DNA from 3 places in the Nocardioides convexus genome. Region 1 is predicted to be linked to each of the others. Evidence: riboswitches for the same ligand, from Rfam matches in the RefSeq annotation. Region 1 holds a riboswitch; each other region holds the start of a gene.
The links. A riboswitch is a leader RNA that binds a small molecule or an ion and turns the genes downstream of it on or off. The one in region 1 is predicted to bind cobalamin.
Positions count from the first base shown of each region.

Region 2: it holds a riboswitch for cobalamin, as region 1 does, so the genes downstream of both, G5V59_RS00755 (nitrite reductase) here and G5V59_RS23030 (hypothetical protein) in region 1, are expected to answer to the same signal.
Region 3: it holds a riboswitch for cobalamin, as region 1 does, so the genes downstream of both, G5V59_RS25210 (CbtA family protein) here and G5V59_RS23030 (hypothetical protein) in region 1, are expected to answer to the same signal.

Region 1 is NZ_JAAMYA010000001.1:3,072,905-3,077,093, reverse strand. Features, by position in the region: partial or broken gene G5V59_RS23045 (ABC transporter ATP-binding protein) at 1-443, opposite strand, end outside; partial or broken gene G5V59_RS23040 (iron chelate uptake ABC transporter family permease subunit) at 440-1,469, opposite strand; gene G5V59_RS23035 (hypothetical protein) at 1,682-1,831, opposite strand; gene G5V59_RS23030 (hypothetical protein) at 1,809-2,282, opposite strand; cobalamin riboswitch at 2,524-2,719, opposite strand; gene G5V59_RS23025 (hypothetical protein) at 2,889-3,377, shown strand; gene G5V59_RS23020 (hypothetical protein) at 3,405-3,731, shown strand; gene G5V59_RS23015 (hypothetical protein) at 3,728-4,189, shown strand, end outside.
Region 2 is NZ_JAAMYA010000001.1:99,497-103,685, forward strand. Features, by position in the region: gene cobJ (precorrin-3B C(17)-methyltransferase) at 1-53, opposite strand, end outside; partial or broken gene G5V59_RS00745 (SAM-dependent methyltransferase) at 97-234, opposite strand; gene G5V59_RS00750 (precorrin-8X methylmutase) at 231-896, opposite strand; gene G5V59_RS00755 (nitrite reductase) at 893-1,741, opposite strand; cobalamin riboswitch at 1,796-1,980, opposite strand; gene G5V59_RS00760 (Nif3-like dinuclear metal center hexameric protein) at 2,004-3,125, shown strand; gene G5V59_RS00765 (hypothetical protein) at 3,122-3,490, shown strand; gene G5V59_RS00770 (hypothetical protein) at 3,572-3,874, shown strand; gene G5V59_RS00775 (reverse transcriptase-like protein) at 3,871-4,189, shown strand, end outside.
Region 3 is NZ_JAAMYA010000001.1:3,364,430-3,368,618, reverse strand. Features, by position in the region: gene G5V59_RS25215 (helix-turn-helix domain-containing protein) at 1-765, opposite strand, end outside; gene G5V59_RS25210 (CbtA family protein) at 1,359-2,102, opposite strand; cobalamin riboswitch at 2,389-2,578, opposite strand; gene G5V59_RS25205 (four-helix bundle copper-binding protein) at 2,747-2,893, opposite strand; gene G5V59_RS25200 (hypothetical protein) at 3,015-3,155, opposite strand; gene G5V59_RS25195 (hypothetical protein) at 3,298-3,732, opposite strand.

The DNA of each region.
Region 1 (4,189 bases):
TCTGCACCCGCTGGCGCTCCCCACCCGACAGCGTCTGCCAGTCGCGGCCGGCCAGGTGCTCGACCTCGGCGAGGCGCAGCGCCTCGCCGATCTCGGCGGCGCCCTCGCCGTTCCGCGCGGGCCAGCGGCCGCGGTGCGGGATCCGGCCGAGACTCGACGACCTGCCGCGCGGTGAGCGGCAGCCCGGTGGCGGACTCCTGCTCCAGGAGGGCGATCCGGCGGGCCCGCTCGCGCGCCGGCAGCCGGTGGACGTCGTCGCCGTCGAGGTGGACGGTGCCGGTGTGCGGACGGCGCAGCCCGGCCATCACGTGCAGCAGGGTCGTCTTGCCCGATCCGTTGGGGCCGAGCAGGCCGGTCACCGCGCCGGGCGGGCACGCCAGCGCCACGTCGTCGAGGATCGCTCGCCCGCGCACGCCCCACACCAGTCCCTCCGCGGCGATCACCGGGTCCTCGACTCGCGCCGCAGCAGCCAGGCGAAGACCGGCGCGCCCAGCACCGCCGTGACCACGCCGATCGGGATCTCCTGACCGTCGACCAGCGAGCGGGCGACGGTGTCGGCACCGACCACGAGGATCGCACCGGCCAGCGCGCTGAGCGGCAGCAACCGCCGGTGGAGCGGCCCGCACACCAGCCGTACGACGTGCGGGACCACCAGTCCCACGAAGCCGATGGCGCCGGTGAAGGCGACCAGGCAGGCGGTCAGCAGCGCCGTACCGACCAGGAGGATCCAGCGCACCCGCTCGACCGGTACGCCGAGCGAGGACGCCGAGGCGTCCCCGAACGCGAACGCGTCGAGGTCGGCGGCGAAGCCCAGCACCAGCACGGTCGCGAGCAGCACCACGACGAGCAGGAGCACCGCGCTGTGCCAGCGCACGCCCGCGAGGGAGCCCATCGTCCAGGCCAGCACCCGCCGAGCCGCGTCCCGCTCACCGCTGGTCATGACCACGAAGGACGTGTACGCCGCACACATCTGGGCGACGGCCACGCCGGCCAGCACGGTGCGGGCCGGCGGCAGGTCACCCCCGCGACCGGTGGCGAGCGCGAGCACCAGGACCAGCGCGACGAGCGCTCCGAGGAAGGCGCCGGCGCCGAGCGCCGCACCGCCGGCGAGCCCGGCCACCCCGACGCCCAGCACGATCACGGTGACCGCGCCGACGGTCGCACCGCCGGAGATGCCCAGCAGGTAGGGGTCGGCGAGGTCGTTGCGGGTCAGCGACTGCAGCACCGCGCCGGCGATGGCCAGCCCGGCGCCGGTCGCCGCGGCCCCCAGCACGCGGGGCATCCGCAGACTGCCACACGATCCGGTCGTCCACGACGGTGGCGTCGACGGCGAGGCCGAGGCGGCGCAGCACCACGTCGAGCACGTCGGTCACCGGCACGTGCACCGAGCCGATCCCGACCGCGACGACGATCGCGAGGCCGAGCAGCAGCGCCAGCACCACACCGAGCGGCCGTGCCGCGAGCGTCATCGGGAGCGCTTCGTCAGCGCCTCGCCCAGCGCCACGGCGCCGTCGGCGAGCCGGATCCCGGGCGTGGTGGCGGAGAAGGGCAGCACGACGTACGCCTTCGCCCGCACCGCGCGCAGGTTCCTCAGCACGGGGTCCTTCTCCAGCAGCGTGATCTTGTCCCGCGCGCTCGACCAGGCTCGCGTCCGCGAGCACGATCAGGTCGGGATCGGCCTTCACGACCCGCTCCCAGCCTGACGTCGGCCCAGCCGCCCTTCACGTCGGCGAAGACGTTGGTCGCGCCGACGGCGTCGAGAATCAGGCTGCGGGCCGCCCTCCCCCGCGCCGGCGAAGGCGGCCTTGTCACCGGAGTCGAACCAGAACACGTCCAGCCCCTTGCCCGGCGCCTGTGCGGCCAGCACGTCCAGCGCCTCCTCCTGCGCGTCCACGACCGCCTCCGCCCGCTCCGGCACGCCGAAGACGTCCGCCACGGTCTCGATCTCGTCCCACACCGCGTCGAAGGAGACCTCCGCGGAGGGCTCGTTCTCGCCGCAGCCGAACAGCGAGAGGAAGGAGCCGATGCCGAGCTTCGCCAGGCTCCTGCTGGGATCCGGCAGCCTCGTCGCCGAACGCACTGGAGTACGAGCCGTAGACGAAGTCCGCCCTCGCGGCGAGCAGGGTCTCGTGGTCCGGGTACTCCTTCGAGAGCACCTCCACCCCGTCGTACGCCGCGCGCCACTTCGCCGGCACGCTGTCGTCGAGGTACGCCGTGCCGGCCATCCGGTCCTGCAGGCCGAGCGCGAGCATCACCTCGGTGGCGCCCTGGTTCATCGTCACCGCGCGCTCGGGCGGTGCGGCGACGGTGGAGGTGTAGCCGCAGCCTGCTCGCCTCCACCGGGTACGACGGCCCGGCGACCGCCTTCGTCTCGGGCTCGGGTGCTCCGGCGCAGGCGCTCAGGGAGGCTGAGAGCCAGCGGGAGGGCGAGCAGGGCAGGGAGGAGTCGGGCACGACGCGACGTCACAGGTCACTCTTTTCGTCCGAGGCTCTTGCGCGAAGCCTGGTGGGTGGGGTGACGCGGACCGGAGGTCCACGGCCAGCAGGTCTTCGGACTCGGGATCGACCGGACGGAGCGCCTTCCCAGAGCGGCGAATTGCCCGCTCCAGTGGCGTGTTGCCCCGCCCGTCACCCTCACCGCTGCGCGTCAGTCCCGGACTCTCACCGGGTTCCCTGACCCACGATCCTCGTGAGTGCGACTGGCGTCACGGACGCTAGCAGAAGGCTCCGCAGCCGCCACCCGCCTACCATGACGGGGATGTCCGCGACCCGAACCGCCGCCGCCTCAGGGCGCCGGTTCCGGCCTGCCCGCGGCATCCTCGCCGGTCTCGGTCGCGGCCTTCGGCGCGCTCTGCGCGCACGTCGCCGGCGGCGGCACGATCCTGCTGGTGCCCGGCCTGGTCGTGCTGGGCGTCGCGCTGCCGCTGGGGATCGTGCTCACCCGCATCGGGCGGGTCGACGTGCCGCGGCTCGCGCTGGTCGCCTTCTGCGCCCAGGCGGTGGGCCACCTGACGCTGATGATGGCGCCGAGCGACCTGCACCACCACGGGCACATCCACCAGGCCGCGGGCGGGATGGGCCTGCTCGACGCGGTCGGGCTCACGCCGTCGATGGCGCTGACCCACCTCGGCGTGGTCGCCGCGACGACGGCCGTCGCCGCCGGCCTCGACCAGGCGGTCGTGAAGGCCGTGTGGGCGTTGCTGGGCTGGCTGGTGCTGCGGCTGCTGCGCCTGGTCGCGCTGCCCGTGCGCGGTCGCCAGCGGGTGTCCACCGAGCGCGTCGCGGTCCGTTCGCAGACGGTGCGCTCCGCCGCGGTGCCACGCGGTCCGCCGGCCGGGGCGAGCACCCTCCTCCCCTCCCTGCGCCTCGCGCACTGACGGTCCGGTCCCTGCAGGTTCCGGCGGGTGCGGTGGCGCCCGTTGCTGCGCGCTCCCGCGCGCCCGGAACCCGAATCGAGAAGAACTCGTCATGCGCACGACCACCCTGTCCGCCGTACTCCTGTGCGGCCTGCTGGCCCCGGCCCTCGCGGCCTGCGGCAGCGACGACGCGTCCCCACCGCGGGCCGTCGAGAGCACGACCACCACGCAGAACCAGGCCCAGGCGCTCAGCGTCACCGACCCGTGGGTCAAGGCCGCCGGCAGCGGGATGACCGCCGCCTTCGGCATCCTGTCCAACAGACTCCGGCCAGGACATCGACGTCGTCAGCGCCTCGACGACCGTCAACGCGATGACCGAGCCTGCACGAGACCGTCGAGAACGCCGACGGCTCGATGGCGATGCGGCCCAAGGAGGGCGGCTTCGTCGTACCGGCCGGGGGAAGGTGACCCTCGCACCCGGCGGCGACCACATCATGATGATGGAGCCTGGAGAGACCGGTCGCGGCGGGCACCACCGTCACGATCACCCTCACCCTCGGCGACGGCTCGACCACCGAGGTCGAGGCCACCGTCAAGCCGTTCGACGGGGCCGACGAGAAGTACCAGCCCACGGACGGCAGCAGGCTGATGCCCGGCGGTCCACGTTGGGACCGCCGCAACGTCCTCCGCACCGGTGCCGCCGCGCTCGGCGGTGCCGGGGTGGGCTGGAGTGCCTCCGCCGCCGTGGCGGCGACGGCACCCCGCCCGCCGGCCGGGGACGGCACGACCCGTGTGGTCGGGCCGTCCCCGGGGGCGGAGACGGCACCGGCGGT
Region 2 (4,189 bases), 3.0 Mb from region 1:
CCGACGTACCCACCGGGGTGGTCGGTGGTGCCGGTCGTGACCGGGTAGCGCAGGCTCCTCCTCGACGGCGTCCGCCGGGATCAGGTGCGCCGCGATCCGGCGGGCGTGCGACTCCTTGCGGACCCCGGCGTGGAAGGCGACCACGGCGGCGGCGCCGACCAGGCGCTCGGCCTTGCGGGTGATCGACTCGGGGTCGCCGGGACCGATGCCGACGACGTGGAAGTGCCCGGTCATTCCGCCTCCTGGGCGAGCGCGTTGACAGCCGACGATGCCATGGCCGAGCCGCCGCGACGACCGCGCACGGTGACGAACGGGATGTCGATGCCGTGCTTGTCGGCGAAGGCCGCGAGCGCGTCCTTCGACTCGGCGGCACCGATGAAGCCGACCGGGCAGCCGACGATCGCGGCCGGGCGCGGAGCGCCGTCGAGGATCATCTCGAGCAGGTGGAAGAGCGCGGTCGGAGCGTTGCCGATCGCGACCACCGCCCCCTCCAGGTAGGGCGTCCACAGGGAGACCGCGGCGGCGGTGCGGGTCGTGGACCACTCCTTCGCCAGCGCCGGGACCCGCTCGTCGGTGAGGAAGCAGTGCACCGGGTTGTCCGCGGGCAGCCGCCCGGCGGTGATGCCCATCGCGACCATCCGGGCGTCGCACAGGATCGGCGCGCCCGCGGCCAGCGCGGCCCGGCCGGCCTCGGCGAGGCGGGGGTGGACGACGAGGTCGCGGACCAGGTCGGTCTGCCCGCTGCCGTGGATCATCCGGACGGCGACCTTCTCCGCGTCCGCCGGCACCCCGGACAGGTCGGACTCGCGGCGGATCGTCGCGAAGGAGTCGACGTAGATCGCCGGGCCGTCGGCGATGTAGTCGTACCGACGCGGGGGAGCGGTCAGGTCGGTCATGGGGTCTCCTCGGGGAGCGGCTCGGGGATCAGCACGCCGTGCCACGGGGTCACGACGACGGTCTCGGCTCGCCACGCGGCGAGGTCGGCGGAGGACAGCCCGTCGTCGCCGACAGGGACGTGCTCGCCGCCGGGCACCGCACCGAAAGGCAGCGGCTCGCTGCGCACGTCCGCGCCGGGCCGCGGGTCTCGGAGCGGGGCCAGGGAAGCGGGCAGGCTCGGCCACGTGCCAGGCCGCCGCGGGGCCGGTGCCGCGGGCGACCAGGAAGTCCCGGGCCAGGCCGGCGAGGGCGTCCGCGGCCCCGGCCAGCGTGACCACCTCGCCCCAGCCCTCGCCGACGCGGGAGCCTGCGCGGTCTGCGCGTCGAGCGCCACCAGGCCGAGGTCCTTGTGCCGCTCGGCGAGGTCGCCGCGGCCGTCGTCGAGGGTGAACAGGAAGCGCCCCGGCAGACCCGCCAGCGCCTCGTCGCCGAGCAGGACGGCGTCGAGCGCGGTCACCACGGGGCGCAGGTCGGCGCGCCCGCCGGCGTACCCGGTCTGCGGGGAGGCCAGCACGTTGCGGATCCGGTCGTGCGCCCGCGAGGGCAGCAGGCCGGTCGCCTCCAGGGCGTCGAGCGCCTCGTCGGCGAGCCGGTCACCGGCCAGCGGCATGGCGCGGACCTGGAGGTTCGCGCGGCCGGTGACCCGCACCCGCCCGTCGCCGTAGGTCGCCGCGACCTCCGCCAGCGCGCGCAGCGCGGACAGCGCGACCCGGCCACCGGGCACGCGGATCCGCACCAGGCCGCCGTCGTCGGCGGGCCACGGGTGCACGATGCCCGGGCACCGGTCCGGTCGGCTGCGCGCCATCTGTGGTCCTTCGAGGCCGGGGATCCTCGCGATCTCCCCTCACGACCTCGCGAGCGGTACGTCGCAAGGGCCAGCAGGTCTTCGGACTCGGGATCATCCGGTGCGGAGCGTCTTCCCAGGCCCCGGAGGGTCCAGTGACGTCGTGCTCCGCCCGTCACCCACACCGCTGCGCGTCAGTCCCGGACTCGCACCGGGTTCCCTGACCTCCGGGGAGGTCGACTGGCACCGGCAGACTACCAACGGCCCCGCTAGCCTGGCCGACATGCCCGCGCTCGAGGACGTCGTCACCCTGCTCCACGGCTGGTACCCGCCCGCGACCGCCGACTCCTGGGACGCCGTCGGCCTCGTCGCCGGCGACCCGGCGCAGTCGGTCAAGCGGGTGCTCTTCGCCGTCGACCCGACGCCCGCGGTCGCCGAGGAGGCCGCGGACTGGAAGGCCGACCTGCTCGTCGTCCACCACCCGCTCTTCCTCAAGCCGGTGCACGGCGTGGCCGCGACCACGCCCAAGGGGCGCACGCTGCACACCCTGACCAAGGCCGGTACGGCGCTGCTGACCGCCCACACGAACGCCGACCAGGCCGCCGGCGGGGTCTCCGAGGCCCTCGCCCTGGCGCTGGGCCTGACCGACCTGGAGCCGATCGTCCCCGCGCCGGGCGGCCCGCGCGACAAGGTCACCGTCTTCGTCCCCGCCGACGCCGCTGCGCCGGTGCGGGCCGCCATGGCCGAGGCCGGCGCCGGCCGGATCGGCGACTACGACTTCGCCTCCTTCACCAGCGCCCCCGGCGAGGGCCGCTTCCGGCCGCTGAAGGGCGCGGACCCGCTGATCGGCACCGTCGGCGAGCTGGAGACCGTCGAGGAGGTGCGGATCGAGGTGGTCCTCGACCGTGCGGTGCGGGCCGACGTCGTCCGCGCCCTGCTCGCCGCGCACCCCTACGAGGAGCCGGCCTACGACGTGGTCGAGGTCGCCGACCCCGGGCTCGCCGCGACCGGCACCGGCCGGATCGGCAGCCTCCCGCAGGTGAGCCTCGCCGAGCTCGCGGGCAACATCTCGGCCGCGCTGCCGACCACCGCGGCCGGCGTACGGGTGGCGGGCGACCCGGACCGTCCGGTACGACGCGTGGCGGTCTGCGGCGGCGCCGGCGACTTCCTGCTCGACCGGGTCGCGGCGCTCGACGTGGACGCCTACGTCACCAGCGACCTGCGGCACCACCCGGCCGCGGAGTTCGTCGAGAAGGACGGTCCGGCGCTGGTCGACGTGGCGCACTGGGCGGCGGAGTGGACCTGGCTGCCGGTGGTCGCACGCCGCCTCACCGAGGCCCTCGGCGACGCCGTCGACACCCGGGTGAGCGAGATCGTCACCGATCCTTGGACAATGCACCTGTGAACGCCGATCCCGCCGCGCAGGCTCCGCCTGCTCGACCTCCAGGCCCTCGACTCCCAGGTCGACCAGGCTCCGGCACGTGCGGGCCAACCCGCCGCAGGCCGCGCAGATCAAGGAGCCTGCTCGGTCGCCGCGGCGACATCGACGGGCGGCTGCGCGACCAGCGCATCGTCGTGGACGACCTCACCGCGGCCCAGGCCAAGGCGGATGCCGACGTGGAGCAGGTCAAGGCGCGCCGGACCCGCGACCGGGACCGGATGGACTCCGGCGCCATCGGCGATCCCAAGGCGCTGGAGCGGATGCAGCACGAGTCTCGCCTCGCTGGAGCGACGGATCTCCACGCTGGAGGACGAGGAGCCTGGAGGTGATGGAGCAGGCTCGAGGAGGCACAGGCCGCGCTTGCCGAGTCGACCGGCGCCGTCGAGGAGATCGACGCCCAGGCTCGGTGAGTGACGTCCGCGCGTGACGAGAAGGCCGGTGAGACTCGACGCCGAGATCCTCGCCGTGAGCACCCGGCGCGACCCGATCGTCGCCGACATCCCCGCCGACCTGCTCGCGCTCTACGACAAGCCGCGCGCCAGCAAGGGCGGCGTGGCCGTGGGTGCGCTGCGTGCCCGGCAGTGCAGCGGCTGCCAGGCTCGCGCTGGACGCCAGCGAGACTCGCCGAGATCCGGGCGCTGTCCCCGGAGACGGTGGTCCGGCACGAGGAGTGCCAGCGGATCCTGGTCCGCACCGCCGAGAGCGGGCTGTGATCCCCACTCCTGACCGGGTCGTCGTCGAGGCCGACGGCGGCTCGCGCGGCAACCCCGGCCCCGCGTCGTACGGCGCGGTGCTGAGGGACGCCGCCACCGGCGCCGTGCTCGCCGAGGACGCCCGGACGATCGGGGTGGCGACCAACAACGTGGCGGAGTACTCCGGGCTCGTCGCCGGTCTCGCGCTCGCCGTCGAGCACGCCCCCGGTGCCGCGGTCGAGGTGCGGATGGACTCCCAGACTCGTCGTGGAGCAGATGTCCGGCAACTGGAAGATCAAGCACGCCGACATGAAGGCGCTGGCCGCCGAGGCGGCC
Region 3 (4,189 bases), 290 kb from region 1:
GTAGGCCATCGGGGTGGTGTCGAGGTGGCGGCGGAAGGCGAGCTGCAGCGAACGGATGCTGACGTGCGCCGCGGCGGCGATCTGCGCCGGCGTGATGTCGTCGCCGGGGCGCTCCTCGATGAAGGCGATCGCGCGGCGCAGCGCGGCTGGGTGAGCGTCGCGGCTGTCGCCGGAGACCGCACCGACGGCGGAGGTGCGGAAGGTGCTGAGCACGTGCGCGGCGACGTACCGGGCCGCCTGGCCAAGGATCAGCGGGTTCCCCGCCGCGACCGGATCGCCCAGGACCGCGAGGTCGAAGTGCTCGATCGCGGCGCGCAGCCGGGCGGCGGCGGCCGCGCCGGTGGGCCGGTGGTCGAGCAGGGTGACCGGTGCCTCACCGCTGCCGGCGGCGACGGCGCTGAGGACGTCGGGGTCGATCATCGTCACGGTGTAGCGGGCCCGGTTGATCGTGCCGCCGTAGCCGCGGTCGGGAGGCGAGAGCACGAACAGGTCCCCCGGCCCGAAGGACTCCCGCCCGGCTCCCTCGGGGCCGTGACCCTCGATCGTGCCGGTGGCGATGTCGCACAGGCCGATCCGGCCGAGCGGCGCGACGTCGTAGGTCATCTCGAAGGCGAAGTCCAGCCGATCGACGCTGATCAGGTCCGACGCGACGCGGGACATCCGTGACGGGGCGTCGGCCGTGGTGCTGCCGATGCGCATGGGCGCGTACTGCTCGCTGAGGAACTCCTCGGTCTCCTCGAGGCTCTCGCTCTGGAACTGCAACATCCGTGGTCACCTCCGACCCGTCGACTCACCAGCGTAGTCACCGGCAACGACAAAGGCCCCCGCACGCGATGGTGCGGGGGCCTTGCTGCGAGTGCTGTTTCGCTCGCGCGCCTGTAGGGATTCGAACCCCAAACCTTCTGATCCGTAGGGATCAGATGGGGCGTCCGGTGCCGACCCGGCACGCCCACGGCCGACATCTCGATCTCACCAAAGTAGCAGGTCAGAGGGCGGCTCACCTTGACCGTCGCCTTCAGTCGACGCCAGTCGCCTCGAGGCGTACCACGCCCGTGGGACCGCCATTTTGAGCCGAGTTTGAGCCGCCGCGTCGTTCGATGTGGAGCGGAAGGTCGGCGAGCATCGACGGGCCGTCGGCGGAAGTTTCGCCCTGCGCCGCCGTGCACGGCGCCTCACCCTCTCTTGCTGAGCATGGATAAACAACCTGTCTTCGGGTCGGCTCAGCCCGCAAGTGTCCCCAAAGGTTCATGGACGGTCCGATCCGGCCGACGCCGGGGGCAAACGCCCTGCCCGCGCGGCGTAGGCGCGATAGGTGTTTTGGCCAGAGACCGGTCGAAAGAGAGCAGAGGCGGTCCGGATCAAGCCTGATGCGGACCGCCTCGCTGCGGGTCTAGCGAGTGGAGCCTGGGCTGCCGTCGCCCGCGGTGGATAAGCACGCTGAACACCAAGCCAAGTGACGCCCACATGGTGGCCAGCTGCCCCAGAGAGGCAAGGCGGAAGTTCCAGATCAGAGTGGTGGGCATGTCGGTCGGTATGCCATCAGGTGAGTCCGGCACGAGCAGCAAGATCGCCGACGTACCGACAGCGAACGCCGCCACCGTGACGATGGAGCGCACTGGTATTGACAGCCGATCTCGAAGCGATGCGTCGAGGTTGAACAGCGCGAGCACCAGTGCGAGCGTCAACAGGATGGTCAGGGTGAAGATCAGCGTCCGGTGGCTGATCGTCGCCGGGTCCCCGACCGCCGGCGGGTTGCCCGGGATCTTGATCTGCGGCGCCAGAGCGAAGACGACGAACCCTAGGGCCGCAAGGGCCATGACGCGGCCGTGCTCTGTCAGCGCGGGAAGGCGGTGCCGGGTGCGCGCGAACACCACCGAGAAGACGACCCCGAAAATCGCTCCTATGACGAGGGTGGTGGCCATCCCGCCGACCACCTGCATCGTGCGGCCAACGAGCGGCTCCGCCATCTCATGGCCGGCCCCGGCGTGCACTCGGCGATCCTCGACCATGAGTGCCTGTCGAAGGAGCGGCTCGGTGACGGAGTACATCACGACAGCAGCCGCAGCGCCGCCGACGGCGCCTGCGGCCGCGCCGCTGCTCACATATCGGCGCAGACTTTGCATTGGGAACAGAGGACAGCGGAACAGCGATGCTCATGACGACACTCCTCAGTGGCACGGGAAGCCGAGAGTGTGACGAGCGTCGTGGGTGAACTCGTGGAGGTACTGGCCGGCAGTCGCGCCGAGGAGCGCGCCATTCTCCTGGCTCATCACGAAAAGCGCGATGAGAGCGAAGGCCGACAGGACCCACACCCAGGCGGGTACGCGGAGAGGAGTAGGGATCTGGACGTGAGATGTGGCCATGGTGGCGCCTTTCGTTCCATGCCTCGTGGTTGTTGGTCGCCGCGGCCGGTCTCCTGACTCCCGGATCACCATTACGCGCCAGCCTTCCCAACCCGAAGGTCAGTGGCCGTCGAGGCGCGCAACTCCTCAGTCACAGTGGCGAGGACCGTGCCGGATTTTCACCGGCTTCCCGTACATCGCAGCGTGCCCAGTGTTCCACAACTACTACGCAAGATAGTTTGCAGTTCATCAGGCGGCCGACCGTGGGTACGACGTCACCGGAGGGGCTCGTGGGGCGTCTTTGGCGCGGCCCACGTCCGAAGGTCCTGTAGTGGATCGGCTCCCTGGTCCAACCGGGGAAGGGCCGCCGCCGCAGGCCGACCGGCGGCGGCCTTCCCCAGCGGTTAGCCGATGGCGTTGAGGACCTTCTGGCAGGCTGCCTCGCACCTACGACAAACGTCTGCGCAGATGCGACAGTGCTCGTGCATAGTGGCGTGTCGACCGCACTCGTCCCCGCAGGACGTGCACGCCTGGGCACAGGCTTGGAGCACGGCGCGGGTGATGGCTGCGTCGTAGCCCGTATGGCGGGACAACACGCGAGCAGTTGCTTCGCAGGTGTCGGCGCAGTCGAGATTGCTCCTGACGCACTTGACCAGGTCCGCGATGGTGCCCTCACTGAGGCAAGCGTCGGCGCACGCGGTACAGGCTCTGCGCGCACTCCACGCAGGCCGCCACGCACGCGGCGACGTCTTCGCGGTCGGTATAGATCCGTGCCGGGTAGGCGTTCATCATCTCGGTGATGGTGCTTGTCATCGTGCTTTCTCCTCAGGTCTGGTTCCGTTCCGGGTGACGCGACAGGCTGAGCCGCTGATTCTCAGCGGCATAGGCGTGGCCGAGTCGTGCGATGTCGGCGGTCCCGCGAAGTGCGGGCCCCGCTCGGTCCCTCACATGCGGATCACTGGGGAGGCTGATGGGTGGGGTTCTTGGCGGCGGGCGCCATCGGCGAGGCAGTCTCCGTGGCGCCGCAGCCGGATTTCCGGATGCGCCACGAGAGAGGCGCCTTGCTTCTGACCTCGTTGCGTCTGACGGCTGAACAGTCGGCACACACCAGCACCGCCAGGCAGGCACACCACAGAGGGACCAGATGCTTCTCGGCAGGACGGCCACCAGCCTCCGCGCGGAGGCCATGTTCACCGCCCTGCTCGACGCTCGCAGTCAGAGACGATGCTCGGTGAACAAGATCCTCGGAGATCGGGCGGTCGTCGATACTCGCAGCAGCCTGGAGGACCTGCGTGACGATCAGCCACGCGAACATCGTGGCGCAGATCACCGCGAGCAGACCTCGTATACGGCCAACTCGCGCGTGCGAACGATCAGTCGCCGCCTGCACGCCTATCGACGTACCCGGAGACAAGAACTCTATGTGGGTTCGCCGCGTTCCCTCGCAGCGCCGGCACGTCGGTGCGGCCACCCACCTCGGGTGGCCCCAGCAGGGCCTCGCCGCAGGCGAGACCGATCAACGAGCCTGAGGCAAGTCGCGTCACGACAACTCGGCCGCGCTGTCCATTGGTCGAGTCTGCGATCTTGCACGCGACCGCGGTGCGCCGGCGCGCCCAGAGGGCGTAAACGAGTAACCCAAGAGATCCGACTGCGAGCATCGGTTGGATCGGAGCGAACACATTGAGAGCCCCGCTCACGCCGATGGCCATGACAACGAGCTTTGTTGCAGATGGGGCATCCGACCGCGAACAGCGACAGCGCGCTACCTGCGAAGGTCTTTCCGCCCTGGGTTACGGGCACCGGCGTAGCGGGGTCGCGCACGTACGTCGCGACGAGCATTCCGGTGA